4 regions of the Paenibacillus sp. VTT E-133280 genome follow, and region 1 is predicted to be linked to each of the others. Evidence: riboswitches for the same ligand, from Rfam matches in the RefSeq annotation. Region 1 holds a riboswitch; each other region holds the start of a gene.
The links. A riboswitch is a leader RNA that binds a small molecule or an ion and turns the genes downstream of it on or off. The one in region 1 is predicted to bind cyclic di-GMP.
Positions count from the first base shown of each region.

Region 2: another riboswitch for cyclic di-GMP. It lies ahead of CA600_RS28350 (choice-of-anchor A family protein); the one in region 1 lies ahead of CA600_RS10205 (thiamine pyrophosphate-binding protein).
Region 3: another riboswitch for cyclic di-GMP. It lies ahead of CA600_RS00665 (NPCBM/NEW2 domain-containing protein); the one in region 1 lies ahead of CA600_RS10205 (thiamine pyrophosphate-binding protein).
Region 4: another riboswitch for cyclic di-GMP. It lies ahead of CA600_RS07700 (anti-repressor SinI family protein); the one in region 1 lies ahead of CA600_RS10205 (thiamine pyrophosphate-binding protein).

Region 1 covers NZ_NFUX01000017.1:51,640-60,845, reverse strand. Annotated here, with positions in the region: gene CA600_RS10230 (response regulator transcription factor) at 1-414, shown strand, start outside; gene CA600_RS10225 (ATP-binding protein) at 415-1,851, shown strand; gene glpK (glycerol kinase GlpK) at 1,970-3,463, shown strand; one part of gene CA600_RS10215 (IS3 family transposase) at 3,702-4,591, opposite strand; one part of gene CA600_RS10215 (IS3 family transposase) at 4,591-4,849, opposite strand; gene CA600_RS10210 (carboxymuconolactone decarboxylase family protein) at 5,126-5,494, opposite strand; gene CA600_RS10205 (thiamine pyrophosphate-binding protein) at 5,505-7,145, opposite strand; cyclic di-GMP riboswitch class I at 7,303-7,398, opposite strand; gene CA600_RS10200 (methyl-accepting chemotaxis protein) at 7,589-8,839, opposite strand; gene CA600_RS10195 (helix-turn-helix transcriptional regulator) at 8,962-9,206, opposite strand, start outside.
Region 2 covers NZ_NFUX01000101.1:58-4,766, forward strand. Annotated here, with positions in the region: partial or broken gene CA600_RS28350 (choice-of-anchor A family protein) at 1-957, opposite strand, end outside; cyclic di-GMP riboswitch class I at 1,068-1,158, opposite strand; gene CA600_RS28355 (hypothetical protein) at 1,651-2,043, shown strand; gene CA600_RS28360 (winged helix-turn-helix transcriptional regulator) at 2,484-2,858, shown strand; partial or broken gene CA600_RS28365 (NAD(P)H-dependent oxidoreductase) at 2,923-3,465, opposite strand; gene CA600_RS31595 (YjcZ family sporulation protein) at 4,006-4,137, opposite strand; tRNA gene CA600_RS28370 (tRNA-Thr) at 4,343-4,414, opposite strand; gene CA600_RS28375 (MTH1187 family thiamine-binding protein) at 4,510-4,709, opposite strand, start outside.
Region 3 covers NZ_NFUX01000001.1:148,147-157,352, reverse strand. Annotated here, with positions in the region: gene CA600_RS31060 (helix-turn-helix domain-containing protein) at 1-113, shown strand, start outside; gene CA600_RS00675 (EAL domain-containing protein) at 166-1,167, shown strand; gene CA600_RS00670 (hypothetical protein) at 1,281-1,835, shown strand; cyclic di-GMP riboswitch class I at 2,004-2,090, shown strand; gene CA600_RS00665 (NPCBM/NEW2 domain-containing protein) at 2,248-8,061, shown strand; gene CA600_RS00660 (sulfatase-like hydrolase/transferase) at 8,151-9,206, opposite strand, start outside.
Region 4 covers NZ_NFUX01000012.1:44,592-53,797, reverse strand. Annotated here, with positions in the region: gene copZ (copper chaperone CopZ) at 90-290, opposite strand; gene CA600_RS07740 (metal-sensitive transcriptional regulator) at 344-616, opposite strand; gene CA600_RS07735 (MDR family MFS transporter) at 993-2,513, shown strand; gene CA600_RS07730 (PadR family transcriptional regulator) at 2,518-3,081, shown strand; gene CA600_RS07725 (aldo/keto reductase) at 3,199-4,176, shown strand; gene CA600_RS07720 (hypothetical protein) at 4,465-5,733, shown strand; gene sipW (signal peptidase I SipW) at 5,735-6,322, shown strand; gene CA600_RS07710 (TasA family protein) at 6,414-7,013, shown strand; gene CA600_RS07705 (helix-turn-helix domain-containing protein) at 7,173-7,502, shown strand; gene CA600_RS07700 (anti-repressor SinI family protein) at 7,684-7,839, opposite strand; cyclic di-GMP riboswitch class I at 7,867-7,951, opposite strand; gene CA600_RS07695 (2-oxoglutarate dehydrogenase E1 component) at 8,423-9,206, shown strand, end outside.

The DNA of each region.
Region 1 (9,206 bases):
TATGTCGTGAAGCCATTTAGCCCTCGCGAAGTGATTTATCGCGTGAAGGCTATTATGCGCCGTTCTTCGGCAACAGCATTTTTGTCCAAAGAGAGCAACTCCAGTAATAACATTGTATTCACTCATCTTATTATTGAGCATGACGCACACCGGGTTACTGCTGGTGGTGAAGAAGTGAGTCTGACACCGAAAGAATACGAACTGCTGCATTATTTGGCGATTTCACCGGATAAAGTGTTCTCTCGTGAAGAACTGCTTAAAGATGTTTGGAATTATGAGTTTTTCGGAGATTTGCGTACAGTCGATACCCATGTTAAGCGTCTTCGTGAAAAACTGAATAAGGTTTCACCGGAATCCGCGGCGATGATTACAACTGTATGGGGTGTAGGTTATAAACTTGAGGTACCTAAATAAGTGAACTTCTGGAGAAGTCTTGTCGGCAAGCTGTGGGTCACGATCATCTGCCTGGTCGCTGTCGTGCTGATTACACTCGGGTTGTTTCTACTTCCCTATATCGACAGCAACTTTGCTAATTCCGGCGATATCAAACGTTTATTTATGTATACGTGCATGATCGGATTTTCCTTGACGACATTCTTCGCATTGTTCTTGTTCACCAAGATCACTCAACCGATGCAACGTGTCATCGAGGCTGCAAACAACATTAGACGTGGTGAATACGGAACAAGGCTGACGCTTGTCACAAGCGATGAAATTGGCCAATTGGCAACTTCCTTTAACCATATGGCTGAGGAGTTGGAAGAGAATATTCGCAGTCTGCACCATGAAAAGGGTCATCTATCCAGTGTATTGCGTAGCATGAGTGATGCTGTAATCACCTTTGATACCCTAGGCCAGATTATTCTGACCAATCCGCATGGTCAATCGCTACTTGAGAGCTGGAGCGATTTAGAGTGGGAACAAGAGAGCGACATTGAACCTCATACGGAAACGGCTGAGAGTAATGTTCCACCTCCCCTGCGTCCTTTATTTTTGAGCACGTTGAAGCAAGGCGGCGATGAGCGCTCGAATGTACATGTCCGGCAGGGCGTGTGGTCAGTGCATATGGCACCTTTATACTCTGAAGGAAGCATTCGTGGGGTGGTTGCTGTTCTGCGTGATGTGACTGAAGAGGTACGGCTCGAGAAAATGCGCCGTGACTTCGTGGCAAATGTTTCTCATGAGATTCGGACTCCGTTATCGATGATGCAAGGTTATAGTGAGGCTTTACTTGACGGTATGGCTTCTTCACCAGAGGAAAGCAGTGAACTGATTCAGGTCATTCATGATGAATCACTCCGTATGGGACGTCTTGTAAAGGATCTGCTCGACCTTGCGCGAATGGAAGCTGGACATACGGATATGTTGAAGGCAGAAGTAGATGTGAACGAACTGCTGGAACGAGTGTATCGCAAATTTTCCGTACGTGCGAAAGAGCGTGATATTCATCTGCAGCTAAATAAAGACAGCGATGTTCTTGTTCTTAAAGCGGCGGATGAAGATAAGCTTGAGCAGGTCTTAACCAATTTGCTCGATAATGCTTTTCGTCATACGCAGGGTGGCAAGAAGATCACAGTTCATACAGGAACTTGTGTCTTAGAAGGGCGTCGCTATTTTGAAATTAAAATTCAGGATGAAGGCGTCGGCATTCCGCAGGAAGATCTGCCGTATATATTTGATCGTTTCTACAAAGCCGATAAGGCACGTGTACGGGGAGAATCAGGTGGAACGGGACTTGGGCTTGCGATTGTTAAAAATATTGTTGAGTCGCATCACGGAACCATTTCAGCTTCCAGTAAGTTGGGCGAAAGTACAACCTTTACCCTAAGACTTCCTGTCGAAAAACAGTAATTCCAAACACAATGTGTGATAGCGCCTCTGACAGCAGAGGTGCTTTTTGTTGAAACAAACACATTAATCTTGTTCATCGTGGAACATATCTCATTGTTTATGCTTGGGAGGCCAGCAAATGATTTTATCTTTAGACCAAGGGACTACTAGTTCACGAGCCATAGTGTTCGATAAGGACGCTAGAATCGTCTCACAAGGGCAATACGAGGTTAAACAATCTTTCCCACACCCTGGCTGGGTGGAGCATGACCCAGAGCAAATTTGGGCGTCACAGCTTGCAGCTGCAAGAGATGCGATTACTCGGGGCGGGATAACACCTCAGGGAATATCTTCTATTGGAATTACAAATCAGAGGGAAACGGCCCTAATCTGGGATAGAGCAACGGGTAAGCCGATTTATCCTGCGATTGTGTGGCAGGACAGACGTACTGCAGAGCTGTGTGAAGAGATCAAGAATAAGGGATTAGAGGGACTCATTGCTAGCAAGACTGGACTCGTTGTGGATGCTTATTTTTCTGCAACTAAATTCTCCTGGATTCTTGATCATGTGGACGGCGCACGAGAGCGGGGGAATAATGGCGATCTACTAGCTGGGACCGTAGACAGCTGGCTAATCTGGAAGCTTACTGGTGGAGCTGTACATGCTACTGATGTAACTAATGCTTCGCGTACAATGCTATATAATCTACATAAGCGCTGCTGGGACGAAGAGCTGATGGAAGAGCTTGGTGTACCCCGCTCCATCCTGCCGGAAGTGAGAATGTCCGGTAGTGAATTTGGAGCAGCAGATGCGCAGTGGTTCGGGGCAGAAATACCTATTCACTCTGTATTGGGAGATCAGCAGGCTGCTTTGTTTGGACATACTTGTCTTGAACCCGGAAGTGCCAAAAACACATATGGAACTGGATGCTTTATTCTAATGAATACAGGTACAGAAGCTGTAGTCTCCAGTCATGGATTGTTGACCACTGTAGCTTGGGGAATGGGGGATGAACTCTACTATGCACTCGAGGGCAGTGTGTTTGTAGCCGGAGCGGCTGTACAATGGCTTCAGGAGGGGCTAGGCCTCATAGCGGAGCCAGCAGGCTCAGAAGACAAAGCGCGGGAAGTGGAGGACAGCGAAGGGGTTGTGGTCGTTCCTGCTTTTACTGGACTAGGTGCACCTTATTGGGATATGTACGCACGTGGAGCAGTCTTCGGTCTGACAAGAGGGACGACCTCGGCACATTTGGTACGAGCAACGTTAGAGTCGCTAGCATTTCAGTCTAGAGATGTAATTGGGGCGATGGAAAAAGACGCAGGCATGCCATTGACCGGACTTCGTGTAGATGGGGGAGCTGTTCGTAATGATTTGCTGATGCAGTTCCAGTCTGATATCCTCGGGAGTGAAGTGACTCGAACTACATATGCGGAGACGACTGCGCTGGGGGCAGCACTTCTGGCTGGATTAACCTCAGGAGTCTGGACAAGAGAACAACTAGAAAGCTTTAACAAAGCTGAGAGGGTTTTTTCACCTGAAATGGGTATAGATGAGCGTGAACGACGTTACAACGCCTGGAAAGACGCTGTAGCGCGTACCATGGGTTGGGAAAAACATGAAAGATATCAGTAATCAGGGAGATGCATATGTCCATGGTTAACGGAACAGAATCTGATCTACCGAGTGGACTTTCAAAGCCTGCACTTCGGGCACTCCATGGGATGGGACCAAAAGGGCTTGATGAAATAAGGTGTGCGCTAACTGAAAAGGGGTTATTCTTTGCTAGCGAGTCCTAAAGACCAGATCAACATAAAAAGCGGCAAGCTAAGTGGTCATAGCCCCGTCAAGTAGACAGTAAAAAAGAAGCCTTTTAAGCGGCGATCTGGTTCCGGTACTCTTCCGGAGACAGGTCGCCGAGTTTTTTCTGGAAGCGTTCCTTGTTGTAATAAAGGATGTACTCCTTAACCAAATGTTCAGCATCTTCAAGATTCTTGGGTTTCTCCAAATACAATTTTTCGGTCTTTAGGTGAGAGAAGAATGACTCTATACAAGCATTGTCGTAGCAATTCCCCCGGCGGGAGTGGCTACCGACCAAACCCTTGTCCTCTAAAACCTGGGCATACGTCCGAGTCGTGTACTGAAAGCCCTGGTCAGAGTGCAGCAGAGCCTTTGAGTCTTGAAGAGATTTCACAGTATCTACCACTAGCTTCAAGTCATTACGGACAGAGATTCTCCAAGCCACAACCTCGTTGTTGTACAGATCCATCACTACAGATAAGTAGACAAATTCGTGGCCTGTACGGATATAGGTAATATCCGTGACTAACTTTTGCTGAAGAGCGTGGGCTGTGAATTCCTGGTTGAGTACGTTTGGAAATAAGACAGAAGGCTTACGCCCGGCAAACGGGCGTTTCTTGCGTATCACCGATTGGATGCCTAGCTCTCTCATCAACCTGCGAACTTTCTTATGGTTTACGGGAAACCCCTCTTTGCGAAGCGCTGTACGCATTCGCTTATAGCCATAGGCAGGACGTAGCCGATGAATGGCTAAGATATGTTCCTTAAGGTTCGCATCCTTCTCTTGGCGTGCTTCCCGCAGGTCAGAGGTCTTTTTCCATTTGTAGTATGCAGCCCGGGACAATCCAGCCAGTTTGCACAACCAAACAATGGGGTATCGCTCGCTCATTTCTTGAATGGATTGGCACCGGGTATTTGTATCCAACTTCCCTCCCCATGTAGATTGGGATTGAGCTTTTTTAAGTATTCGACCTGTGCCTTCAAATACGCGATTTCTTCATCTTTACTGTCAAAATGTTTCCTTCCACCTTTTCCGCGTCGGTCCTCGAAGGTCTCCCCACTTTTAAATTTACGTATCCACCTCACCAACTGAGCATCACTCTTGATGTCGAGTTTTTCTAGAATCTGTGAATAGCTCATATGTTCCTCTAAGTGAAGTCGAACCGCCTCGTTCTTCAACTCTTCTGAATACTTCGTAAACGTCTGCCCTTTTTTAGCCATGAAAAATCCCCTCCGGTCGACTGTGTTAAACACATGATACCATGTGCTCTTTTTTCACTGTCAACCATGAGGGGAGAATACCATAAGGTTAATCCTTGGCCTGCCGCTTTTTATGTTGTAACGCTTGATATTCAATAACAAATGTTACGTTTTTCCATCCAGCGCCCACTGTCCAGGACAGAACTTTATCTCCACGTTCGATCTTTCCTATAGTAATCTATCTTCTTAAATCACAATAATAAAGACGAAATGTGTATATTTATGTCGAATTATTATTTATTGGATCTCTTCTATGGTTTCAAGAAGAATATTAAAGGCTGTGATGATTCTAGGTGCCCCTATAGCGGGTACTAAGTGTAGTAGAATCCCTTTGAGCTGTTCTACAGTAACTCCTACACGAAGAGCCATAACATAATGAACTCCTAATTGATCGAACTGGCCCATTGCAATTAGAGCAGAAATAACAGAGACTTCCTTCCAGTCAGCTTCAATGGTATTGCGTTGAAAAATATCTCCATACGCATTACCCATGATGAATTCTGCCAAGTCAGGGAAATGTTCCTTAATCGGAGCTAGTGCTTTAGCGCCATAGTCTCCTGAGAGATTCGTGAAGTGGTTCAGACCACTGTTAACATTATCTTTCATAGTGAGCCTCCTAATTTAGGTTCAAAGTACGGTGTGCAGTCGGAGGGACTTCATCACGGTCTGTTAATAATTCAATAACTGCAACACGGTTAAGAGCAACGGCGTCCTTAATTGCAGTCGAGAATTGTTCCGCAGTCTCACACTTGTAGCCTGTCGCTCCTAGAGACTCGGCAAATTTCACAACGTCCATTGGGACTTCGTATATCGTTCCATCAATACGGCCAGTAGTTTTTTCCATCCCTTTAAGCGCCATATCGAGTTGCTTATTATTTACTACGATAAAGATGACAGGGATATCTTTGCAGACGGCGGTGTTTATTTCTGTACCTAGCATCATAAAACAGCCATCACCTGTAATACAGAAGACAGTTTCTTCAGGAGCTGCAACCTTTGCACCAATAGCCATACCGATAGAATTACCCATGCAAGCAAAATAAGCATCAAATACAAAACTGCCTGGTTTCTTAACCTTGTACCATTTAGCAGCATTGAATCCATGACTGCCGTCATCAACAAATACTGTATTATTGTCAGGAATCAGATCACTCATCGTGCTCATAATAGACGCAAGGGAAAGATTCTTCAGACTGGGAAGCTCTTCTGAATAATCTACATAAGGGATAGCTTCACGTTTAGTAATATGATTAGGATCAATATGATTTAGGTAGCACACTAGGTTATCACGTAGATCACCAGTGACTGGTATCGTTTTGGAGAACAAGATTTTTCCAACAAAGGTCGGATCAATATCAAATTGAATTAATGTTGTCGGGTGATTCTCCCGTTTTAGGTTACAGACGGTCATATCACTTAATCGTGATCCTAGAACTATAAATAGATCACTTTTATTCAACAGGTCATCCCCGTGGGTGCAACCTCCAACACCAATAGGACCATGATAGAGTGGGTGATCCCAAACCATAGCCCCTTTACCACCAGGTGATGTTACTACTGGTATATTAAAAGTTTCAGCGAGCTGAATAAGCTGGCTATGCGCCCCAGATCGATTGACCCCTTTACCCGCAATAATCAAAGGATTCTTTGAGGCATTGATAGCATCAACTACTCTGTCGATATTCGCTAGACTTACTAGAGATTCGCGTTCGGGAATTACAATATTGCACTCTTCCAATCCTTCTGTCTGTACATCAAACGGCACACAAAGATGAACAGGCCCACGTTGGTTAAGAGCAATTGAAATCGCATGATTAAAAATAGTACTAAAGTGATCACCGCGTTCAATAAGTTTACTGAACAAGGTGGCAGGTCTGAACATCTCCGCTAAATCAGCTAAGTAAGAGGAAGAGTCCTGACATTGGGGGATTCCAAGCTCTTTAATAGATTGGTGGCCCGTAATAAACAGCACTGGCAAGTTGTTGGCTTTCGCATGTGCTGCTGCTGTAAGTAGGTTAGTTCCGCCTGGACCAGAAGTACCAAATGCTACGCCTAGATTACCAGTTTTCAGCGCGTATCCAGCTGCTGCGAATCCGGAGCTGGATTCATGTCTCCCTGGAATAAATTCAATACCATAGTCTACCATCTTAAGAACTACGGGACAAATCGATTTACCAATGATCCCAAAAGAATGGGTCACTCCGAGGTTACGTAGTGCTTCCGCCATATAATCTGCGACTGTCTTCAAAAGATACACCTCACAAGTTGATTAATATTTATTATGTTATTGATCTTTCGAAGTGTTCTGATTGATCAATAAACTCAAAAATAGAAAACCTGTGCTCCGAAAAAGGGCACAGGTTGGTGGCGTAAATCGCCGTAAAGACTGAACAATAGTTCAGCCGTCCCGGGTCCTTAGCAACCTGGCAATCATGGCCTCAGAGTAAAAATGAGGCTGTAGATCCATGGTTTTGCGTCATCCTCTTTCGAAGATTTTGCCTATATTAATTTAAAATTTATAAGAAGAATTTTCCTTTACAATATATTCCTTGGGATCATCCTTTGTCAATATATTATCGCAAATTAACTCGAATTTTGACGAAAGTCTTGTCAAACCTATGAAATAATAGAAAATAAACCGTCCCCTAAGACAAACTTAGAGGACGGTTTATGGCTTGGTTTATTCGTTATGCAAGTTGTTTAAAACTTGAAGATATGGATCGTTTTCTGTAGATTAAATACGGCCTGTGTCATTTTCTCAGTTTCTTCTGCGACGGACTGCAGGGCATTAATTTGTTCATTCATTGCAGCCGATACTTCTTCGGTGCCAGCAGCAGTTTCCTGAGTGATTGCAGATATATTTTCTATTGCACCTGAGATTTTCAAGGCACTTTCCAGCATAAGATCACTTTCAGAAGAGAAGGAAGAGATCTGCTCGGTAATATACTGCACACTTTGTACAATTTGAGCAAAGATATGAGCAGATTGAGTGATCATCTCATTCTGTACCTGTACGACTTCTTCGTTGATAGCGATATTGTCAATCGCTTGTTTAATATCAGTTTCAATGCTCCGAACTAAACCAAAGACTTCCTTTGTTGAAGCCGTTGATTCTTCGGCAAGCTTACGGACCTCCTGTGCGACTACTGCAAATCCTCGACCATGTTCTCCGGCACGTGCTGCTTCGATGGAGGCATTCAGCGATAACAGGTTAGTCTGTTCAGCGATCTCAGTGATGGTCTTTGTGATCATCGTTATTCCGCGAGCATTATGAGACAAGGCCTCGATAGTATCCGCTACTTTTTGAGTAGCCTGGATGTTTTTGCGCATGCCTTCAGCTTGAGTATCTACGGATTGGCGCCCTTGTTCAACTAGTTCTAATGTATGTATTGAACGTCTGTTCATTTCTTTCGTTGAGTTCGTATAATTGGAGACTTTATTCTCAATATCTTTAATAGATTCTGTCATTTCAGCGATATCCGTAGATATTTCATTTGCCCCAAGAGCTAGCTCATTTGACGAAGAGGCTACCTGTGCCATGACAATTTTCAAGTTCTGATTCTTATCTTCGATTCCACGGCTTGCATCCATAACCTGGCGCGTGATCTGCGATGCTTCTGTCAAAATCTTCTTGAGCTTGTCAATCATAGTATTAAAGGAACGACTTACGTCCCCCATAGACCCGTTCTCGTCAGCTCTACTAGTAAAATCCCCTTTAGAAATACTATGAGATACATTCGCGATGTCATCAAAAGAAGATGTAAGCGTTCTCTCGATAAAGCGGGCCACGGGTAAAGTTAAAGCAGCAAGAACAACGATTAGAACAATACCCAAAATAATGTTGCCTAAGATCATAAAAGTAACTAAAACAGGAATGGCAAATAGTGCGGCAATGAGATAACATCCGGCAACAATTCTTTGTTTTAACGGAAGTTTATGCATCCAGTTCATTGGTATAATGTCCTCCTTATTAATATTATGTATTGGTGTTATTATATGGGATTTAAAGGTGATTGGTCTATAGTAAGAACTGACATAAATCTTCTTTTAGGAGTAGTTCTTTAGATTTCGTGTCAAAAATCCTCATAAATAGCGGAAATTTTTGTGATAGCAGACTTTACCATCTCTAAAAGTTCTTGTGGTGAAAGTACAATAACTGAGGGACTAAAAGAAAGGATTATCCGGCAGGCAGACTCGATCGTATTAAATTCGGCATCTACGTTCACCCACTCTGCATTGCTGGTTGGCTCTATCAATTGGACAGAGACGAATCTTTCTCGCTGTAATTCTTTTAAGACAGATGTTCTAACCCTTAGCT
Region 2 (4,709 bases), on a different contig from region 1:
TACGGTCGGCGTTGGTGTCGGTGTCACGGTCGGCGTTGGTGTCGGTGCAACGGTCGGCGTTGGTGTCACTGTTGGTGTCGGCGTCACTGTTGGCGTCGGCGTAGGAGGCGACTCTACCCCTTCATATGGATACCAATGCATCTGCACACCACCAGCAAATCCTTTCGCAATCAATGTCCCATGCAGTTCTCCGGAATTATAAGTTACTTTTGCAAGCGGAGCTAGAATAGTTCCTTCTATTGTTAAACTTCCAATGTTTACAGTGCTAGCTTCATAAAAATTAAATAATACCTTGTTAGGGCTGCCTCCCCAAATTTGAAAGCTTGGAATTTCAACTGAACTTCCGCTAACGTTAACGATAACTGTGGCGTTATTTGCAATATTAAACTGTAAGCCATTAGCACCAACGAAATCAGCAGCACTTAGATTAAGAACGTTAAATGATTCCGGAGCATCAATTGTTATTTTCCCATATTCCTTTTTGAAAGTTCCGACTGTAGCAAGTGAAGAGAATTCATTAGAACGTCCAATAAGATATTGCTCTTCATAATCAAAATCAATAGGTGTCCCTTTTCTCGCTGGTTCTTTAAGATCTACACCGTTTCTGATAAAAATACCACCATGAACGGATGCTCCATGAACAGTCCCATTAGTAAAAGTGATGTCATTGCCAGCAATAAGGACATCTCCACCTGGATTATCCTTGGATACGCCGTAATTCTGCAAAGTAATATTACCTTTGGCCGCCAGGCGCCCGTGAACCTGATCATTAGATTGATTGAAGTCACCAAGGATAAAAGTATTAAAATTTCCTGCAATGCCTAACACAGGTGTAGGAATATACGGAAGCACAGGCCCTGCCGCACTGACCAAATAACCACCTCCAGAAAGCCCACTACCCACCATCAAAATCCCCGCTATTACTAATGAGAGCAACGGTTTCATTCTTCTTTTCAAAATGCGCACCTCCTAAAACTATGATTTATAATTAAACAGAATAATTACCAGAACTCTAAAGAACCTAATAACAAAAAAAGACCGCCAAAAAAGAAGTAGAATTCCCTTCTCATGGCAGTCGGACGGTCATAGTGTCTTTTAGACACTTTAGACTCCTGAACTTTGCGTCCCACCCTTTCAGGCGGTTTGCTATTATCATGATTATATATGTATAGCCTTTGCAAATTAGAACTAGTAGCTTAAGCATCCTATTAAATAATGGTCTATGACTTTTAATACTTTGGAACTAACAATAGTTTAGCGCTCCATCCCCACAATTGTCAATCAATTCCTTTTGATATTTACACGCGTAAGCAAGCACAAAAAAAGCGCCAAAAGGCGCTTCACACAAAGGTTTTCCTTCAATTTTAAAGTAACTTTATCCAACCTAATATCGATATCCATAATGGAATACTTAGAATCAAACCAAATACCATTCCACGGGCGAGACTTCCTTCCTCTTTCATCCAAATTCTCCCTTTATATAAGTCTGAAGCATTAATTTTTATTATTACAATTTTAATATATTTTATTCTTTCTAATTTAGTTGTGAATTTAATCACATTGGACTAGCTGTTTAGAAATACCATTGATTATTTTTGGAATATCGGGGTAGAATACGAATATACGTTCCCATTAGGGGTGATGAGATTCATGCATAGAGCTGAAAGCAGGGACAATATGCTGGTGAAATCTTATTTATTGCTTCCGATGATTTTATCAGCTTTCGAACGGGACTCCGCCATTCTATCTGCACATTTACGAACACCCGCCCCCTATCTGGAGGTTCTTGAAACAGCCGCAGCAGTTGCTACAACAGATTTAAGAGATGTTCGTTCAGAGATGAGAAAACGGGGAATCAAGGTTTATGAGCAGAACAGACTTAATGCAGGGATCGAAGCCAAATTTATATGTCGTGGATACCATGAACGAATGCTGCTATTAAACGACATTGTCGCTGCCCAAGCTGCAATTCATATGCGCAGATATCTCGGTCTGGATATTTCATCTTTCAAGAGCTATGAAGAGCAGTATCAGATTAAGTAAAGCCGCGTAGAGGCTGTCCCCCCCCCATTTCCATTAGCGAACAAAAAAATAGGCCTTACCATGGGAGTTGGCAAGACCTGAGAGATTTATACCACAAAACACTGGGGGGTGTTTGGTGTCTTCAATATAAACCTTGAACCTGAAAATAAGATGATGCTCACATGAAAATTACATTAAAAACATCAATTCGTCGCTTAGACTATCCGCTTGACACTTTTGATTTCCAACCAAAGATGCCCACTTCGCCGACAGAAAAACCGACCGATGGATAGTTAGCCACGAGTGCTTTGAACTAATTGTTTTAAAATGATATAGTGGGTTCGTTGCTCGCAGGATGACTTGATAGCTGGTTGTAAAACATAATAAAGTCGAGACCTGAGTACGGAGAAGCAATAGGCGTTTGCCTTTTCGTTATATTTTCTGAAGGAGGGTAATAGCCCATGAGTGATGAAATCTGTATACCACCTGGCATTCACCAGAAGGACACTAGCTTCGGCTACACCTTGTCTATCATTAGTGGTAAATATAAAATGACTATTCTCTACTATCTCTCTGAAAACAAGATCGTGCGATTCAATGAACTGCAACGAGGTATCGGTACAATACCTTTTAAGACGTTAAGTGTTATGTTGAAAGAACTGGAAGCGGACTGTCTCGTCAGGCGCGAGGAATTCCCCCAGATTCCCCCTAAAGTTGAGTATTCCTTGACTGAGAAGGGCCAATCGCTTATTCCGGTGCTGGATATGATGTGCACTTGGGGAGAGAAAAATTCCGTTCCAGCCGCGCAAGAGATAGCAGTACCGTTTACGATTTAGCGACGACTTATGACAAAAGCAGCATTTCCATTAATGAAAATGCTGCTTTTTGTTTCAATTCTAATTACATATTATCGATAAATTCAACATAGCCTTGCGAACTGATGTCCAATTTTTTTAAATAATCCGTACTTCCTACCGTCTCAGATTCCGTACCATAAATGGCATAGAAGGAACGATAATCAGCGCTGCAGTAAACAAAAGTCGTGTCAAAGGGAGATAAAATACGGTCAAGCCCGTAGCCGAGTTTACCATCTTCACTGAAGTCTTTTTCACTTCCTCCGGCAGTTACAGCTAATGCGATTTTACGATTTCTTAATTTATCACTCTTCGAGCCCTATGCCCATCCGTAAGTAAATACTTCGTCCAGCCACTTTTTAAGCTGAGGCGGACTACTAAACCAGTAGACAGGGAATTGTAAGACGAGCTTATCATGCGCTTCAATTAGTTGTTGTTCCTTTTCCACGTTGATTTTTTCATCGGGATAGGCTTTGTACAGCTCATGTACCGTATATTTGTCTGGATATTTATGGAGTTCTTCGATCCAGCGTTTATTAACAACGGATGTTTCGATGTTTGGGTGCGTAACGACAACAAGTGTTTTCAATGGTGTATCCTCCATGTTTGAATCAGATTTAGGACTTGAGTTATACCTCCCATCACGCCATCGCGTAAGTATGCACTTTTAGTTCACGTACTTACCTTAAGGTAAGCATTGCAACCTGTCTGCACGTATATTGACGTACAGTCTTCGGGGCGATTCTCATCTTCGGTGTACACCCAAATATCACACAAGAGAGACTGGTTCATTCCATCATCAATGTTACACTGGATACTTATTCACATGTTCTCCCCAGCTTACAAGAAGCAGCCCTTCGAGGGATCGGCGACTCCATTCTTGAAACGTGCAAAGAGGTCGGGATTACGAATGATCCCTCACTTTACTTGAGTAAAGGTTAGAAGGATGTTAGAAGATAGGTGATTTCAAGACAAACGGCGCGGTTCGGGGATCCCCGAAAACCGCGCCGTTATTCCATTCTTAGAGATGCTGGTGAAGGAAATTGAACCCCTGGGCTACACCAGATTAAGGCTGATATAACTCTGTGGAAGCACATCCTCAAGCTCCAAACAAAACATCCTTCTCATTTTATAGCAAGATAGTCTTAGAAATAATTACAAGGAGGATAAACAGTACCAAGATTGCACCGGTAGATGTAAAGGCTCCTCCGATACCGCCACCATATCCGACACCACCAAAGCCAGCAATATTTTCGCTCATTTTAAATTTCCTCCTTTGTATTTAAGTTCATCTTAGCTTATGAAATCCACACTATAGTGCTTGGGTAAATAGGTAATTAGATATCTATCCATTTAAAGCCCCTACCGTAGGCAAAGATTAGAAGGATGTTAGAAAATAGATGATTTAAAGACAAATGGCACGGTCCCGAAATCCCGGAAGCCGTGCCATGCGCAATTCTTAGATATGCTGGTGAAGGGAATTGAACCCCCGGCCTACGCATTACGAGTGCGTTGCTCTACCCCTGAGCTACACCAGCTTAAAGCTGATTTTTCTGTCAAACAAAAAATATTATACAACTTCCACCCAGAAACGCAAGCCTATTTCTCTCTATTTCCCTGCTCTCCCGAACTGCTATTCCATCTGTAGTTTACGCTCCACAGATTCCAGCTTTCCACGGCTAGTAGAGGGTTTATCTCGGCGGTCGTCTATTTTAAGTGAGGTAGAGACACGCTCTGCACCTGCGGCAAAAGGAGACTCGTGCAGCGCCTCGACTGCAGCAAAAATACGCTGAAGAGGCCCTTCGATAATTGTACCCATGGATGTAAGCTCAT
Region 3 (9,206 bases), on a different contig from region 1:
GAACGCTCAGGGAGACGGCTACCCTTGTGCTTAAAGATCTGCAAGAGCAAAAGATTATTGAGATTCAACATCAACAGTTAACCGTGTTAGACCTGTCGTACTTACTGGAGTAAACGGATTTTGATTGAGAATAGTAGTTCTGGGAGCTTTTTAAGAGAATCGAAGATGAAAGGGGTTATGAATGTGGCTTGTAATCATTGTGTAGTAAGAGAGCTGAATTTTGAAATTAAGGCTCATGGCGAGCTTAATCTAAGGATGTTACCTGAGGTTATTCATCATTTGAGTAGAAGCAATACGATACATAAGGTAGAAGAAAATGTGATTACGATTAAAGAGGCTGGGGCGCGGGATTTTCTGGATTTCTGTAATGATCATATGGCGTCGAAGCAGATTGAATTCCGTATAGATGACCAAACATGGAGACCTCTATCCGAGATGCCCACTGTACTTGATATGGAGTGGATTGATGAGGTTATCACTAAGGGGTTAGTGATTTGTCACTTCCAGCCAATCGTGAATGCAAAGGAAGAGATTTTTGCATATGAGGTCTTATCCAGATTTAAAAAAGAAGATGGAGCCCTTATCTATCCTAATGAGATCTTTACGGCGGCACGCAATCGTGGCCGTTTATATGCTTTAGACCGGTTATGTAGAATGACTGCTGTAAAATGTGCTGCACCCTTAAATAAAAAAACGTTTATTAATTTTATCCCAACGTCGATCTACGCTCCAGAGTTCTGCCTAAGATCAACAGTTGAATTGGCCAATCAATTAGGCGTAGATCCCTCTCTTTTTGTCTTTGAAGTTGTTGAGACGGAGAAAGTGGATGACCTTGCTCATTTGAAAGCTATTTTGACATATTACAAGGATCGGGGATTTGAATACGCTCTAGATGATGTTGGCGAAGGCTTCAGCACAATCGAGATGTTATTGGCACTTAAACCCCATTACATGAAGCTGGATATGAAATATGTTCAGGGTGTGTCTAGTGATCCGAGCAAGCAGAAAGTAGCAGAACAGTTTTTAGAAAAGGCATTAGAAATCCAATCCGTTCCCTTAGCAGAAGGAGTGGAATTTAGAGAGGACTTTGAATGGCTTAAGCAGAGTGGTTATCAGTTGTTTCAGGGATATTTATTTGGAAAACCTGACCCTATTCCCAAACAGTGATCCTAATGAGTAGATCTCCGTCTAGAGGATGAGATGAATTCAGGTCAGAGTCTGATTACAGGTGAGCCCCGGGGCTGTACAATTTAGGTAATTGAGAAGGGGGTCGGATGAATATGGAATGGCATAAATACATCACACGTTGGGCAGATTCCAGGGGCTGGGAAGGGCGAGAGATTGATTATCAGTGGCCTTCTCCCTCATTTCCAGTGGTAAGTATTCGCAGCAATTTAGGTCGCTACTCTGGTCAGGGTTATGGCAGCAGACCTCGTGTGAAGACAGCTGTTGGATTAATTGCTATTGGAGATATAGCTGTAGGCTTGATTTCCATAGGTGCGATAAGCGTAGGGGTTCTATCCGTGGGTGCAATATCACTAGGAATGTGGTTAGCACTTGGAGCGATAGCACTTAGCTGGCTTGGCTTCGCAGCTGGGGCGATTGCTATTGCAGGAGTGGCTGTAGGAGCGATCGCGATAGCCGAAAAAGCGTTGGGTGCTGTCGCCATAGGGGATACGGCATTTGGAGCGGTAGCCATAGGACGGATTGCTGGGGGAGCCGTAGCTATTGGACAATGGGCATATGGTCTAATCGCGGTTGGCGAGCATGGCTTTGGGTTAATTCCGATCACAGGTGATGTGTGGAATTGGTTTCGGCGACTATTTGGAGGTTGAACGCTCCTCCAGTCCTAAAGTATCACTCTTCGTCTGGGACAGTTGATAAATAATATCGATCAGTTAGAGGAAATTGATTGCAATTACCTATGTCGATCAAATATCAATTTCATACCAAATAATCATGCAATAAGATGCATAGTTATGTTAACCTTTGTAATGTAATCGAAACTTCATAGGCAAACCTATGGAAATGTAGGGACGCAAAGCTATAGGGACTAAGGTTATCACGACTATTGTCAGCCAGCTGCCAAAGAGTGTATAACGCTTTTTGTTTTTAAGGTTTAATAAAAATTAAGTCTTAATTTTTATGCAACTTTAGCTGCAATCAAGCTACTCTTTCGGGGTAGTTTTTTTTGTGCCCATTTTTAGGCATTGAAGAGATTCATATTACATCTGGGGGGTAGAAAAGATGAAAAAAATGATTGCAATCGCTACATCGGCAGCCATGTTAGCTAGCTTTTCGAGTGAGGCAGGTTATGCTTTAGCAAGTGATGTAAGCAAGGTAACTGTAGTGAACACTGTAGTACAAAGCAAGGCTGACCTAATAAGCAATGCGTCAGTTATTCCGTTTGATCTGTACGGCAAGGCTATCCTAGGCGCTTATAATGATGTTTTTAGAATGAATCCTGCGAATATTAAATCCATTACCAATAACGGTGGTAACTACTCAGGTTCACCTATAGCTAAGGCTATTGATGGCGATATGAGTACGCATTGGGAAACGGGCAAACCGAATAGTTCAACGTTTACGAATGAGGTTGTCTTTGTATTCAATGAGTCCACTGAATTAAATAGAATTGTATATGCTGCAAGACAATCCAGCGCAAAGGGTAAGGGGTTTGCCCAGGAATTTGATATTTATGGCTCAACAACGGATGCAGGCGATTATACGCTAGTATCCTCTGGAGAATATAAAGGCGGAGCAGGTGACGTAGTAGAGGTGCAGTTTGACAGGGCAACCTTTAAGAGACTTAAATTTGTCTTCAAAAAAGCTAACCAAGATTGGGCGAGTGCGGCTGAGTTTTCTTTTTACAAAGAAGATGCCGTATCCGCTAAAATGAAAAATTTATTCACAGATGACAGCTTGAGTCAAGTTAGCGCAGCATTTAATACGATGGAGAAATTAACGGCTTTAGAACAAGAAGTGCAGACACATCCACTGTACGCGCAGTTTCAAGCAGATATAGAGAATGCAAAAGTACTTCTGGAGAATCATCAAATAGAGGCAACAGCGGCTAAGGTTTCGAAGCTAAAAGGCTATGGTACAGCATATGAAAATGCCTATAGCGAAGCTTATAGAATGCCCAACTCAAACGTATCAAAAGTAACGGTGAACGGCGGAAGCTACCCAGGTACGAAACCGGAATACATGCTCGATGACCAACCGAATACACACTGGGAAACCAATAAAAACAATGACGACAGCTTCACGAATGAAGTTGTGTTTGAGTTAGCGCAAGCGAAAGTATTAGATAGAGTGGCTTTCCTGGCTAGAGATAACCGCAAAGGCTTCCCAGAGGCTTTTCAAATTTATGCATCAGAAACAAGTAAGGGAGAGACCTTCCAGCTCGTATCTAGCGGAACCGCGACTAGTACGAATGACTTTCTGGAGTTTAAATTTGAACCTACGAAGTTTAAAAGATTGAAATTCAAGTTCACAAAAGCCAATATCAACAGACCCTTTGCAGCCGAATTTAGATTTTATACAGAGGATAAAGTAAGTGAAGCTGTAAATGGTATTTTCACAGATGGCACGATGAGTGCGGTTGTTCCTGCTTATAATAGCGTCGAAGCAATCAACGAATTAGAAGAAGCGGCAAAAGTACATCCGCTCTATCCAATCCTGAAAGATTCTTTGGATTTAGCTAAGAAGCTAGTGAATGGTGAAATTCAAACCGAAGGCACCATCATTGAGGCGGAACAACGTGGAGATATGAAAAAGCATGCGCAAGAAAACCTGAGAATTGGTTTCGGTACGAACAACCAGCCTACAGGTCTCGTTGCAATGCCTGGAGATACGATCAACGTTTATGTGGACGCAGCTTCGAGCGATAAATTGCCTTCTTTAGTCTTTTCTCAACAAGAGGCGGCTTGGAACGTTTGGGCTAGCAGTGTGAAATTGCGTCCAGGTAAAAACACAATAACCGTTCCTGAATTTGCGACGAATAGTTATTATGCACATGAAGTGACTAAGGGCGGTACAGTGTATATCGTCAATCCATATACAGCGGAGGAACAAGGTAAAGCACCTATGATCCGGTTCGAGGGGCTTACCAAGATCCCTATGATGACCAAGATTACAGATCCTGAACAATTCAAAGCCTTCTTAACCACCTATAAACAAAAAATAGATGAAGATAAGGCAGCGCATCCGAATGTTCAAGATCGCAAGCTCATTGATGTGGTGGAAATGGTCAGCGATCATGTTATTTTCACAGGCACTGCGACAGAAGCTTATAACATGTTTATTACGCAAGGAAATGATCCGCTGGGTACCGTAACCGGCTATGATACTTGGATGAAGACGATCTTTGACTTCTATGGCTTGGATGGCAGTAGTGTGATTCATGATGCCAAGCTAATTCGTGAGAATATCCGATTGATGCAGCCTTATGGTGCGATGTATGCAGCGGGGGACCATACAGGGATACAACTTGGAACCGTGGGGACAATGTTAGGTGATTTTAACAAAGTCTATCCAGGCTGGGGATTGAATCATGAAATAGGGCATCGCTTGGCGATGGGCGAACGAGAATATGGTGAAGTAACCAATAATATGGTGTCTATGCTGATGTCAGTCTATGCGGACTCGATGGATACTCGTATTCCTTTTGAAAGTGATATATATAAATATGTAATCGAAGAAAATAAAGTGGTTATGAATCAGCAGGGCTTATTTGCACAGCTTGGTGCCTATTGGCAGTTAGAATTGGCGCATCCGGGTTACTGGACAGAACTGACCAAGCTGTACCGCGAGCGGAAGGTCTCCCTTCCGAACGGCGACAATTCCAAGCAGCAGTATTTGGTGGAGTTCTCCTCTGAAGTGCTGGGGTTAGACTTAAGTAGCTATTTTGCCAGACATGGCTTCACTGTGAATCCTGAAACAAAAGTGAAGTTAGCTAAATATCCAGCACCGAAAAAGCTCTGGTATTTAAACAATTCAGTGGTTCATTATGAAGGAACAGGAATAGCAGATAAGAATGTTGCGATAAAGGTTAATATCACGCCTAACACTACTGCTAAATCGAACACACTAAGCTTCAGTATGGATACGGATCTTAAGAAAGATTTCTTAGGTTATGAGGTGTATAGAGACGATAAGTTAGTAGGGTTTACAGGGACTGACCAGTTCGTGGATACGAATGTAGATAACAGCATCAATTATACGTACAAGATCGTTGGTTATGATAAGAAGCTGAACTCACTGAAGCCGGTACAGGTTAAAGCCTTCAAGCCAGCGTTATCTGTTGAAGATCAAATCACGTTAAAGCTTAATCAAGCTTTTGATCCGATGAACTATGTAAAAGCGACTAACTATCAAGGAAACGATATTACGGCTAATGTCACCCTGAAAGCAAATACCGTTGATGTAACGCAAAAAGGCGACTACGAAGTGGTGTATGAAGTGAAGAACGAAGGGGTTACAGAAACCAAAACAACACTGGTTACGGTAACGAGTGACTATGCTTATCTTTCGGATCTTAATGCCAAGTCAGTCGTTGTTGGTTGGGGTGAATTAAAGAAAGATAAAGCCGTTTCTGGTGGAATCATCAGCCTTGTTCGACAAGGGCTAGCTGCAACCTATGCCAAGGGAATCGGTGTACATGCGAACTCTGAAGTTGTTTATGATATTGAGGGTATAGGTTATGACTTCTTTGAAAGCTACATCGGGATCGATCAAGCGATGAAAGGAAAGCCATCCTCTGCAACCTTTGAAGTGTATGTAGATGGAGAGAAGAAATTCGCGAGTGATGTTTTCCGGGCAGGGACAGAGCATGAATTGGTGAAAATACCTGTGACAGGTGCGCGCGAAGTGAAGCTGGTTACCACAGATGCTACAGATGGCAATGCTTCAGATCATACGGTATGGGCCGATGCGAAGTTTACGAATACTTCAAGTAAGCCGACCATCACAGTGCCGGAAGAGACAACTTTCGTTAAGTTGAATAGTGAATTTGATATTTTGACTGATGTCATAGCCGTTGATAAGGAAGATGGTAACTTGATTGGAGCCGTTGAGGTAAACCCGAATGGTTTCACTTCAAGTAAAACAGGCACTTACACCGTCGAACTGTCAGTTACAGACCGGGATGGGAATACAGCTGTGCAGACCCGAAAGATCGTTGTGTACAGCGCTAGTAAATACTTGAGTGATACAGCTTGGCAGTCGGCAAGAACGGATTATAATGTGGTTCGTAAGGATAAGGCAAGTTCTAACAATCCGATTAAACTACTTGTAAATGGCATAACCAAAGAATTTACGAAGGGCTTAGGAACGCATGCTAACTCTGAAATTGTGTATAATCTGGCGGGTGCTAATTTCGAATATTTTGAAACATATGTAGGGGTTGACCGAAATATCCCAGAGCAAAATAATTCTAGTGTGATCTTCAAAATCTTTGCCGATGGGGCAGAAGTATATAATAGCGGACTGATGAAATTTGGCACGGAAGCTAAAATAGCTCGAATCCCTGTGAAGGGTGTAAGTGAATTGAAATTGGTATTAGATAATGCAGGTAACGGAAATGCATCAGATCACGGTGATTTCGCGGATGCGAAGTTTATGATTCTGAACAGTACGCCGGAGCTTACGATCCCTAAACCTGTATCCACCAAAGTAGGGCAAGCCATAGCCATAAACGAAAGCTATTCGGCAACGGATTCAGAAGATGGTGACTTAACGGCTCAAGTAAAGGTTACGGGTGAAGATCAGGTTAAATTCAACAAAGCTGGAAAGTATCCGATCACTTATATGGTAACCGATAGTGATGGAAATACGACCACGAAGACTAGAACTATAGCCGTAGTAGACATGACGGATTTTACGTATCTGACGGATTACGACTGGAACTCTACTCAGAACAGCTATACCGCACCTTTGAAGGACAAATCTGTTAGTGCCAATACGCTGAGATTAACAGATAAGGGCAATCAAGTGGTGTCTTACGAGAGAGGGATTGGAGCGCACTCCAACTCGACGATTGTATACGATCTAAGCGATAAGAACGCGGACTACTTCACTTCCTATGTGGGTGTAGATCGGCAAATGTACGGTACGGTTGGTTCGGTGAGCTTCGAAGTGTTCGTCGATGGAGAGAAGAAGTTTGATAGTGGACTTATGAACTCCAGAGATCCACAGAAATTTATCGAGTTAGATGTTAATGGAGCCCAAGAGCTGAAGTTAGTCGTTACAGACGGTGGAAATGGCAACGGATCTGACCATGCTACATGGGGGGGGACCAAACTACATTTCGCGAATGGAGATCACCTATTCACTGGAGATCTGGAACAAGCGATTGCTGTGGCGAAAGCAATTTCTCTTGAAGGTTTCACAGCCGAGAGTATTGCGGTGTTTACGGCCAGTCTCTCGGGTGCAGAAGCAGCTTTGGCTAATCCTTCGGTCACACAAAGTGAGGTAGATGCAGCCGTAGCGGCGTTACAACAGGCAGCAGAGGGTCTGACCGAAATAGACCTTAAGCAAGAAATCACGATTGCAGACCCATATTTAAGTGCCTCAATCAAGGCCGCACTAGGCGTATCTGGACAGCTAACGCTAGGGGACATGTATAAACTTACGACGTTAACGAGCGTAACTGGAAGAGCTAAATCTTTGGAAGGTCTTCAGTATGCTAAGAACTTAGAAACACTTAATATTGCTGGAAATGAAATTACGGATTTCTCTCCACTACAAGGATTGACTAAACTGACTAGCTTATTGGCCGACCCACAAGTGATTGAGATAGCACAATTAGAGGGTCCTGTAGTTGAATTGACCAATCTGGTGAAAGGGCTCGATGGCAGTAAAGTAATTCCTAGTTCAGCAGGGGTTAGAAACACTGGGACATTTAAAGAAATTATGTTTGATATGAATGAATGGGCAGCTAATCCAGAGGTGTTCACCCTAGATCTATCGAACGAAGAGAAGGGAACTTACATGCTAGGGGTAACTTATCAAGTTGCAGGTAATCTCGTGCAATTGATTTCTTTTATTAATAATCCTTAAATTCATAGGCACAGGAAAACAGGCGAATTGTGGTGTATTCAACCATGACTCGCCTGTTTTTTATTGAGCTTATCTAATAAGCCTCACTTTTATTTGGTGGCCGTCTGGGTAGGCGTTAAGCGCTTTTGGCTCCGCTGCTCTGCTAGTAGATGGTTCATCCATTGCTGAATACTTCTGCTCTGCACTGTTGCTAGGGTGGTGTGAGCAAGGTTGCGAGCTTCTAAAGGATCTTCAGTTAAGTTGTAGAGCTCAAACTCCTCAGGTACGGGTACTGTTTTAACTTTTGTAGTCCATTCACCGGGTTTTCCCTCCACAGGCTGGAGCGTGACATCCTGTACCCCGGGCTCACTCCAAAACTTAGGATTATCGAAATAGCGGGAAAATTTCCATAGCTCTGTCCGACCCTTTCTTTGGAGATACGTTAGAATCGTTTCAATATGGTTCGGCTGAACGACGGAGGAATAGGGTTCTCCCAAGGGATTTGTCTGATGCTGGCCGCGAGTCACATCATCGTCGGTCATGAAATAGACGGGGGCATCAGCAATCGCAGAGGAATCGTGCCCCAGTATCTGAGGTGCAAGATTACGGCCCACAAAAGGGCGGGCATCACTGAATCTATTTTGCATACGGCTCTGAAGGTTTGTGATGTCCAGATTGGCGAGCCCCAGCATAGTAGGAATCAGATCTACATGGCTTGTTAGGGCATGGGCATCCTGAGATTTGGGAAATAAGCGTCTATTATGGATGAGAAAAGGGACATGTAGAAATTCTTCGTAGGCAGAGTACCATTTTTGATGGAGATCGCCATGAGCTCCTAATAAATCTCCGTGATCGGAAGTAAAGATGACGATGGTATTGTCATAGAAAGAAGAGCGAGTTAGAGTCTCGAAGATCTTTCGCATTTGAAGGTCCGCGTTTTTTTGAAGTTGATAATACAGTTGGCGATAAAAAGGCTGGTCAATAATAGGCTGCAAGGCTTTTGGATAGAGGTCCCGGTAGCTGGCTTGGCAGCGCGGCTTGGTAGCTAATGATTCATTTTGCGTCGGAGAGGGAGCAACCTCAGGCATAGGCTCGACCTCAAACCTAAAATTAGGCAAATGTGCAGTGAGGGCTCCGTATAGAACAATATCATGTGGATTTACAAG
Region 4 (9,206 bases), on a different contig from region 1:
ATAGAGTATGATAATTTCTATAAAAAGAAAAGGCATTGGAGCTTATGGCATCCCCATAACAGCTCCAAGCCTTATTACTGTGCTTCAAATTAAACTACATCATACCCTTGCTCTTCAATAGCTTCTTTAATAGCTCCAAGGCTCACCTTGTTCTCATCATACTCAACGGAAACTTTTTTAGCTGCAAGATCAACTTTAGCAGTAGCTCCAAGATTACCTACAGCCTTCTCTACAGAGTTGACACAGTGACCACAAGACATTCCTTCGACATTTAATGTAGCGTTCGACATTATTATTACCTCCAGTAAATGTTATGAAGCTATGCTTAAGAAGCATTAGCTTATTATTTCATTAATTTGTTAACCGTGATTAGCAGCTCATCGATAACCTCATGTTCACCGGCTTCGATTCGTTCAACAATACAACTCTTCATATGCCCTTCCAGCAGCATCTTACCAACACCGTTTAGTGCCGCTTGAACCGCTGCGAGCTGATTGAGCACATCGTCACAATAAGTATCCCGCTCTATCATACCCTTTATCCCGCGGATCTGGCCTTCAATCCGGTTGAGGCGAGTATTCAAACCATTTTTGAAATCTGTCGAATGATGACTCATTCGTTCTCCAGATACTGAAGAATGACAGTCAGCTTCACAGGATTTCTCAGTTTGTTCTTGCTTACTAGTAGACATAAGGATCAGCCTCCTTGCCAATAATATAATATACCCCCGTAGGGTATGTCAAGAGATGTTCTTTATTTCCTATCCCCTAAATCCCATTTTTTCAAGCATAAACGCCTTCGGTATCTATATAAGGACGGTTAGCGTTTAAGCAGAAATATAAGACATATAGTATGGTGTGAAACTTATACTTCTTATATTTTAAAAAAACTATTGCTACCCTATTCAAATTTGAATATAATAAATTTTGCTTCTAACCTATGAACATTTTTTGAACGGATTTATCACTATTAGAAAAAGGAGCCTGCGAAGCATGCATACTAAAGAAAGTAATCTTAAACTCGTAGTTATCGGCCTGCTGCTCGGTATTCTGATGTCCGCGATGGACAATACCATTGTAGCTTCAGCTATGGGAACCATTGTTTCCGACCTTGGCGGTCTGGACAAAATCGTATGGGTCACTTCGGCCTATATGGTCATGGTAATGGCTGGGACCCCAATCTTCGGCAAGCTCTCGGATATGTATGGACGTAAACGTTTCTTCATGTTCGGACTGATTGTATTCCTGATTGGCTCAGCACTGTGCGGTACTGCAACCAGTATTACACAACTCAGTATTTACCGGGCTATTCAAGGGATCGGCGGCGGTGCACTAATGCCTATCGCCTTCACTATCGTTTTCGACATTTACCCGCCTGAAAAAAGAGGAAAGCTGACTGGCCTATTCGGTGCCGTCTTCGGAATCTCCAGTGTACTCGGACCATTATTAGGTGCATATATTACCGACTATGTAGGCTGGCAATGGGTATTCTACATTAACCTGCCGCTCGGAGTTATTGCACTGTTTCTGATCGCAACTTCGTACAAAGAATCGATCTCTCACGCTAAACAGCGCATCGACTGGGGCGGAGCCTTCACTCTCGTCGGCGCCATTATCTGCCTAATGTTTGCGCTAGAACTGGGAGGCAATCAATACGCTTGGGATTCCAGTGTCATTCTCGGCTTATTCGCCGGCTTCGCTGTACTCTTGCTGGCATTCATCCTCATTGAGAGAGTGGCGGCTGAACCTGTTATCTCGTTCGCGATGTTCAGTAAACGGTTGTTTGCAACAAGCAGTGTGACAGCCTTGTTCTATGGCTCTGCCTTTATCGTAGCCACCATCTACATTCCTATCTTTGTACAGGGCGTATTTGGCGGCTCCGCTACGAACTCTGGACTGATCCTCATGCCGATGATGATCGGTACGGTCGTGGGCAGTCAGACCGGTGGGCTACTTACAACCAAAACCAGCTTCCGCAACATTATGATCCTATCCGCTGTCTGTTTTGTAGCAGGTGTCTACAGTCTAAGCACTTTATCACCAGATACCTCCCGTCTCATGCTTAATGTATTCATGGCCTTAACTGGATTCGGCGTGGGCTTCTCCTTCTCCGTGCTAAGCATGGCAGCTATCCATAATTTCGATATGCGCCAACGCGGTTCGGCAACTTCAACAAGTACCTTTATGCGCTCGCTTGGGATGACGCTGGGGATTACGATCTTCGGTATTATTCAGCGTAACAACTTCACTAGCAGCATTAGCGAAGCTTTTGGCGGAAGTGAGCAGTCAGCAGCCTTCGGCGATCCACGGGCAGCCCTGACACCTGAAGCAAGAGCCAAGATTCCACCTGAAATTTTGGAGAAAATATCTAGTGCACTGTCCTCTTCAATCGCACATACCTTTATGTGGGCCATGATTCCTGCCGTCCTTGGTTTAGTCTTTGTGCTGCTGATGCCGAAAGACCGCCTCACCATCCCGAGTAAAACTGCTCAGGCGTCCGAGGGTAAAAGGTAATTATATGTCGATGAAATTGGCTATTCTCGGACTATTGCTTGAACGAAATATGCATCCCTATGAAATTACACTAGTCATGAAAGAGCGCTCCATGGACCGGATTACAAAGCTCCAGCTTGGGTCTCTCTACTACGCTGTCGATAAACTTGCACAAGATGGTTATATCGAAGCTTTAGAAGTGATTAGCAGCAGTGATCGCCCAGACAAAACCATTTACGGTATTACTGAGCAAGGTAAAAATTTATTCGAGCAGTTAATTCTACAGCAAATTAAAAAGAACGAGCCCTTCTATCATCCGATGTATATGGCTCTAGCCATGTCCCGTCATGTTGATCAAAACAAGGTGGAGAAGCTGCTCGAAGAACGTATTCGGGAAACCGAACATCAGGTGAATCTGGCTTATCAGGTATATGAAGAACATATTCCTATTGTTCCTCGTTCCGCCCTTCATCTCATGTACGGCACCTATGAACACACCCTTATTGAACTAAAATGGCTGCAACGTCTCTATGATGATGTTGTAGCACGCAAGTTGAATGACATTGGAACACCACTTAATACAGAGTAGAGTCCTTAGGGCCTCTACTCTTTTTTTGCTTTTCCAGAGACAATAAATACCATACTAGAATCTAAGCGTGTACAATATGTACGTGTACGCAATCATATTTCCCTGGGAGGAATCACATTGTTGAGAACGCTGCCTTTAAACAAGCGCGGTATACCAGCCAGCCGTATTGCTCTAGGTTGTATGGGATTTGGTGGGGGCTGGGATCATGAACCGATTACCACCGAGAATGTTAAGCAAGGACATGCAGCCGTCGACGCTGCACAATCTATTGGTATCAATATGTTTGATCACGCAGATATTTATACCCGTGGTAAAGCCGAGAAGGTATTCGGTCAGATCTTTAAAGAACGCCCAGGACTCCGCGAAGAAATCATTATCCAATCAAAGTGCGGTATTAAGCTAATGGAGCCTGGAGACAGTTCTAATGTCTTTGATTTCTCAAGCCAGCATATTCTAAGCAGTGTGGATGGAATATTATCACGACTAGGAACGGAATATATTGATATTCTGCTGCTGCATCGACCTGATCCTTTAATGGATCCGGAGGAAGTGGCCTCCGCATTACATCAATTGAAGACAGCTGGTAAGGTTCGTCATTTCGGCGTCTCCAATATGAGTGCAGCGCAGATCAAAATGCTGCAAGCCTATTGCGATGAACCTTTTATCGTAAACCAGCTACACATGAGCCTAGCCAAGCTCAGCTGGGTCGATGCTGGAATCAGTGTAAACCGTGAACCTTGGAAGGATATTACCTTTCCCGAAGGAACCCTTGAACATTGCCGAATGGAGAACATTCAGCTTCAAGCTTGGGGCCCACTCGCACAAGGCATATTTAGCGGACGTTCATTAGAGGATCAGCCAGAGAATATCGTCCAGACAGCCGCCATGGTTAAACAAATTGCAGATAAAAAAGGAACAACACCCGAAGCCATAGTGCTATCCTGGCTAATGACACATCCGGCAGCTATTCAGCCTGTGATTGGGACTGTGAATCCGCAGCGCATCGCTGCCTGCGCCGATGCGGACAAGCTGGAGCTTACTCGAAAAGAATGGTATGACCTATATGTTAGTTCACGTGGTACTCGTCTTCCCTAACTGAACCCACAATTAAAACTCGCAAGAATTCTTAATAGCCTAATCGCGCTTCACGCGCGATTAGGCTATTTTTAATGCAGTCGCCTCTTATATCGTTCTTTATTGCGAATAAAAATAGATATCAAGCGATAAACCGAGATAAATAGAGATAAATTAACATTATCGTTCTTTATAGAGTACAAATGAGACTTATTGACAGTTTTCTTTTCAAATTATTCCATGTATTATTCATTACAGAAGTTGTTCTTAATAAAGAACAATAATAACGAACCAAAGAAACTCAAGACATTGAGGGGAGGTATTCCTCTGAGACCCAGATCAGCAAAAAGAAGGCCTAAACGAAAGAAGCAAATCGGATTACGTGTTCTGCAATCAGGAATGGCTGTCTCCGTCTTGTTTCTGACTACCTCGCAGCAAGTGGGTAGTACCTATGGTGGTTTTGGAGCTACTGCGCAAACCACTAGCACCATTAGCTTTTGCGAAGTATTTCCAAACTCGATCAAGGGGCTTCTAACAGAACTCAAAGATCATATCGAAAGAGCTACTGCTTTAAAAGGATCTCTGCAAAGCTATACCCCTTCAGGCAGTCTCTCAGACGTTTCGGGAATAGAAGGCATGACGCTGGATGAGCTTGATGTCGCAGCGCAAGAGATTTCCACACAAATCTCCGCACTTCAATCTCAAATCAATGGCGTGAATGAGCAACTGGCCACCAACAGCCAAATTTGGAACGAAATCAATGGTGAGCTGAACGCAGCAGCAGCCGTCCTATTCCAGATTGGAGGATATATGACCTCTCTAGATTCAAACTGTCTAGAAATCAAGGATGAACCATTCTTCAGAGAGCTGCAAAGCAGCCTAAATCAAAGTGGGGTAATCTCTGAATCTCTAAATGCTTCATTAAAGGGAGTTATCCAGTACCTAAACTCCATACACGACATCGGCCTTCCATTTGCTTCGGTAGTGACCAGTGATGTATATGGACAACCCGAGTTACGCAATGAGGCGTTTCAGCAGCCGTTGCCTTTCCTGATTCCTTTTAGTCAGCCGGCCGGCAATATCTCTAGCGAACTGACCTCCACTTATGAGAATCTCAACACTGAAATGAATGACCTTAAAGAATCCGCTACTTCAGGAATCAGCAATCTTCAGAGTCAGCTCCAATTGATCAGTCAAGCCCGTGAACAACAATTGGAAGCCCTTGAGAAAGCCCGATTAGAGGCGCTGGAACAAGCGAAGAAAGAAGAAGAGCGTTTGGCCCTGGAGAAGAAGGAAAAGCAAGAAGCCGAGGACAAAGCGAAAGCAGAAGAGAAAACAAAAACGGAAGTGACTCCACCGACAGGTGAAGCAGCTCCAGAAAACATAAATAAAGAACAACCTGAAGCCCCAGCCACTAACCCAGTCGTTCCGGGAGTTGGTGAAGAGCCAACGATTCCACAAGATGTACCACAGCAAAAGGTTCCTCAGGAGACGCCAAAGGCGGAAGATACAACCTCTTCCCCACCGGCAGCAACACCAGCTCCTGCGGCCCCTCAACAAGACAAAGGTGGAGAATAATATGCGGATTAAAAAAATGATCAACAATACATTATCGAGCATCATGCTTGTCATCTTTATCCTGCTGGTGGTAGCTGTAGTTTTATCAAAGGCCTCCGGCGGTGAACCTGCCTTCTTCGGATACCAGATCAAATCCGTACTCTCAGGTTCGATGGAACCAGGAATTCACACCGGATCGATTGTCGCTTTAAAACCCGGAGGAGATATGAATCGCTTCAAAAAAGGCGATGTTATCACCTTTAGAAATGAAGAAAACCTGCTCATTACTCACCGTGTTGTGGAAGCAACAATGAACAACGCTACTGGTGAAGCCATGTATCGTACGAAAGGCGATAACAATGATGCGCCTGATATGAACCCTACCAGTTCAACGAATGTTGTAGCTGAGTATACCGGGGTTACCGTACCTTACGTAGGTTACGCTATGAATTTCGCAGTTTCCAAAGCTGGAAGTGTCGTGCTCATGATCGTACCAGGCTTGATGCTCCTGCTCTATGCCCTGTACTCATCATGGAAGGCTGTAGCTGCACTCGAAAAGAAAAATGCTGCTATACTGCCCACCTCTCCACCCCCAACTGAAATACAGTAATCCGTTGATTGTCCGCTTCCGCTTACGAACCGGAAGTTACAATATATAAATTTTATAAAAAAACCACAAAAACCGAGGAGGAATTTTAATTATGGGTATCAAAAAAACATTGGGTCTTGGCGTAGCATCTGCAGCACTGGGTTTATCATTGATTGGTGGAGGAACCTTCGCTTACTTTAGTGACACTGCACAAAACACTTCTACATTCGCTGCAGGTACACTCGATTTGAACTCCGACCCTTCTGTTATCGTAAATATCGCAAACCTGAAGCCAGGTGATACTGTATTTAAAACCTTCAAATTAAAAAATGACGGTTCCCTCGATATCGGATCTGTTCTTCTTAAGACAAGCTACTCCGTTAATGATGTGGGCGGTAACAACAACGGTGTTGATTTAGGTAAATCCATTAAAGTTAAATTCTTAACAAATCTTGATAAGAGTAATATATTTCAAGCCGATAAAGTAGTTTATGAAACAACACTAGCCGATTTGAAAGCTTTGTCCCCTGATATCGTAGAAAGAAAGTTTTTACTCAGTGAAGCAGCTGGAATTAAAGCCGGTACTAATGATACATTCGCAGTCCAATTTGAATTTGTTGATGATGGCCAAGATCAAAACTATTTCCAAAAGGATTCATTAACACTAACTTGGGATTTCTTTGCTAAACAAGGCAAAGGAACTGACTACTAATCTAATAAGTCTTCCATTCGAAGAGCAGCAGATTCTTATTCCGGAAAGCGGATAAGTAGATGCTGCTCTTCTCTTTACAATAAACTTTGTCGAATTTATCGATATTTGCTATACTAATAACAAAAAATACGGAGGGGCGTCAGCATAGTGGCACAAAATATGGGCCAACGTATCCAGCATCTCCGCCTAGAAAAGGGATTCTCCCTATCTGAGCTTGCGGACAGAGCGGATGTTGCTAAATCGTATCTTAGCAATGTGGAGAGAAACATCCAATCCAATCCTTCCATCCAGTTTATCGAAAAGATCGCCGATGCGCTTCAGGTATCCATCCATGCTTTGCTCTATGGAGAGCCTAATGATGCTGAGGAATCGCCTTTAGATTCGGAATGGTTCCGATTGGTGCAGGAAGCTATGGCCTCAGGCATAAGCAAACGCGAATTCAAGGAGTTTCTGGACTACCAGAAATGGCGCCTGGATCAGAAGGACTAATCCTTCATCTGATCTAATAAGATCCTCTTCTACTCATACTATCAAACATAAACGCCTTCGCCCTCCTAACATGGATGGCGAAGGCGTTTTATATTCTAACCATGTATCGTGTACAACTTATAGAAAAAGGGCACAGCGATTTATCGCCATGCCCTTTTTCGGTATATAACGCTCTAATGTATTACTGCACGGCTTGCACAGTCTTCTCCTGAAAGAATCGACGAATTTCATCTGCCTTTATGCCAGCCTTCTTAGCTGCTAATAATAAATGTACCCACTCTACGTCTACATCAATAACCTGCTGTTCTCTGTTGCTTCCCTGGTTGGACTTGTCCAAAAAATCTCCTCCTAAGATTTTACGTCCCCAGGCAATCCGGCTGTCATAGTATTTCTACCTTAGACCCGCGACTTTGTGCCCCTGTCTTTCGGCAGGTTTACCTTTTACTGGACCCTTTACACGAAAGGATCTACTTCAAAAAGGATGAAAAACGCTAACTGCAATAACATTATACTATACTAAAGTGGAAAAGTGTGTCGATTTCTGATTAGTTTTTCCATTAAAAAACAAAAAATAGAAGCTCTTTTCTGTGATATCTTGTCCTATTAACACGATACTCGTCCTATTCATAAAATTAATTAAGACAATATAATGATGCTTCCTTCCCTATTAGTTAAAAATAAGGATATTAGAATCATTTTAGTGGGCCTTAGGAATGGGTAATGAGAAGAAACAGCGTTCTTTTCATTAGAACAAGCTAACCCATACCATTTTGCGAACGTATTGGACGAAAGAATGAATTGATTACACGTGTGGAAAGTAGCACAATAAGATGAGAAATGAAACCGCAATCATCACAGCTCCAGTAAGCGTTGACACAAAATGTCACGTATGGAGTTCATCCGTTAAGGAGGATGTATTCATGGCAGCCAAAGAGCCCTATAACGAATCCATTTGGAGTAAGTATTACGGACCCAATTTAGGCTACATTCAAGAAAGATATGAACAGTTTGTGAAAGATCCATCCACCGTAGAGAATAATTATCGCGAGCTTTTTACAAATTCGGGTCCCCCACCCCTAACACCGGACAGCGAACCGGCTCCACAGCCTCGCATTTCGGGAGACACCGAATGGCTTAGAAAGGCAGTAAGAGCTTCCAAGCTAATCGCTAATATTCGTATATATGGCCATATGGCCGCTGATATTGATCCGCTTGAGCGTGATCACAATCCCATGGCTAAATATCTCGAACTCGAAACCTATGAGCTGACTCGTGAGGATCTGATCGCACTACCTGCCACGCTCATTTGGGAGAATGCCCCGAATGATGTGCATACCGGATGGGATGCAGTTCAGCGTATGCGTCAGGCTTACACCAAGACGATCGCCTATGAATTCGGGCATGTGCATGAAGAACAAGAACTGAAATGGTTGAACAGACAGGCAGAATCCACAAGCTCACCAGCGCCTTTAAATAATACAGAACGTAAAGAGCTGCTAAACCGCCTGATCCAAGTCGAGCAATTCGAAACCTTCCTCCACAAAACCTTTGTGGGTCAGAAGCGTTTCAGCTTGGAAGGCAATGACGCTCTCGTACCGATGCTCGATGAAATCGTACGCGCTGCTGCGCATGACGGTGCAGAGCATATTCTGATGGGCATGGCGCATCGTGGTCGCCTCAACGTTCTTGCACATATTTTGGGCA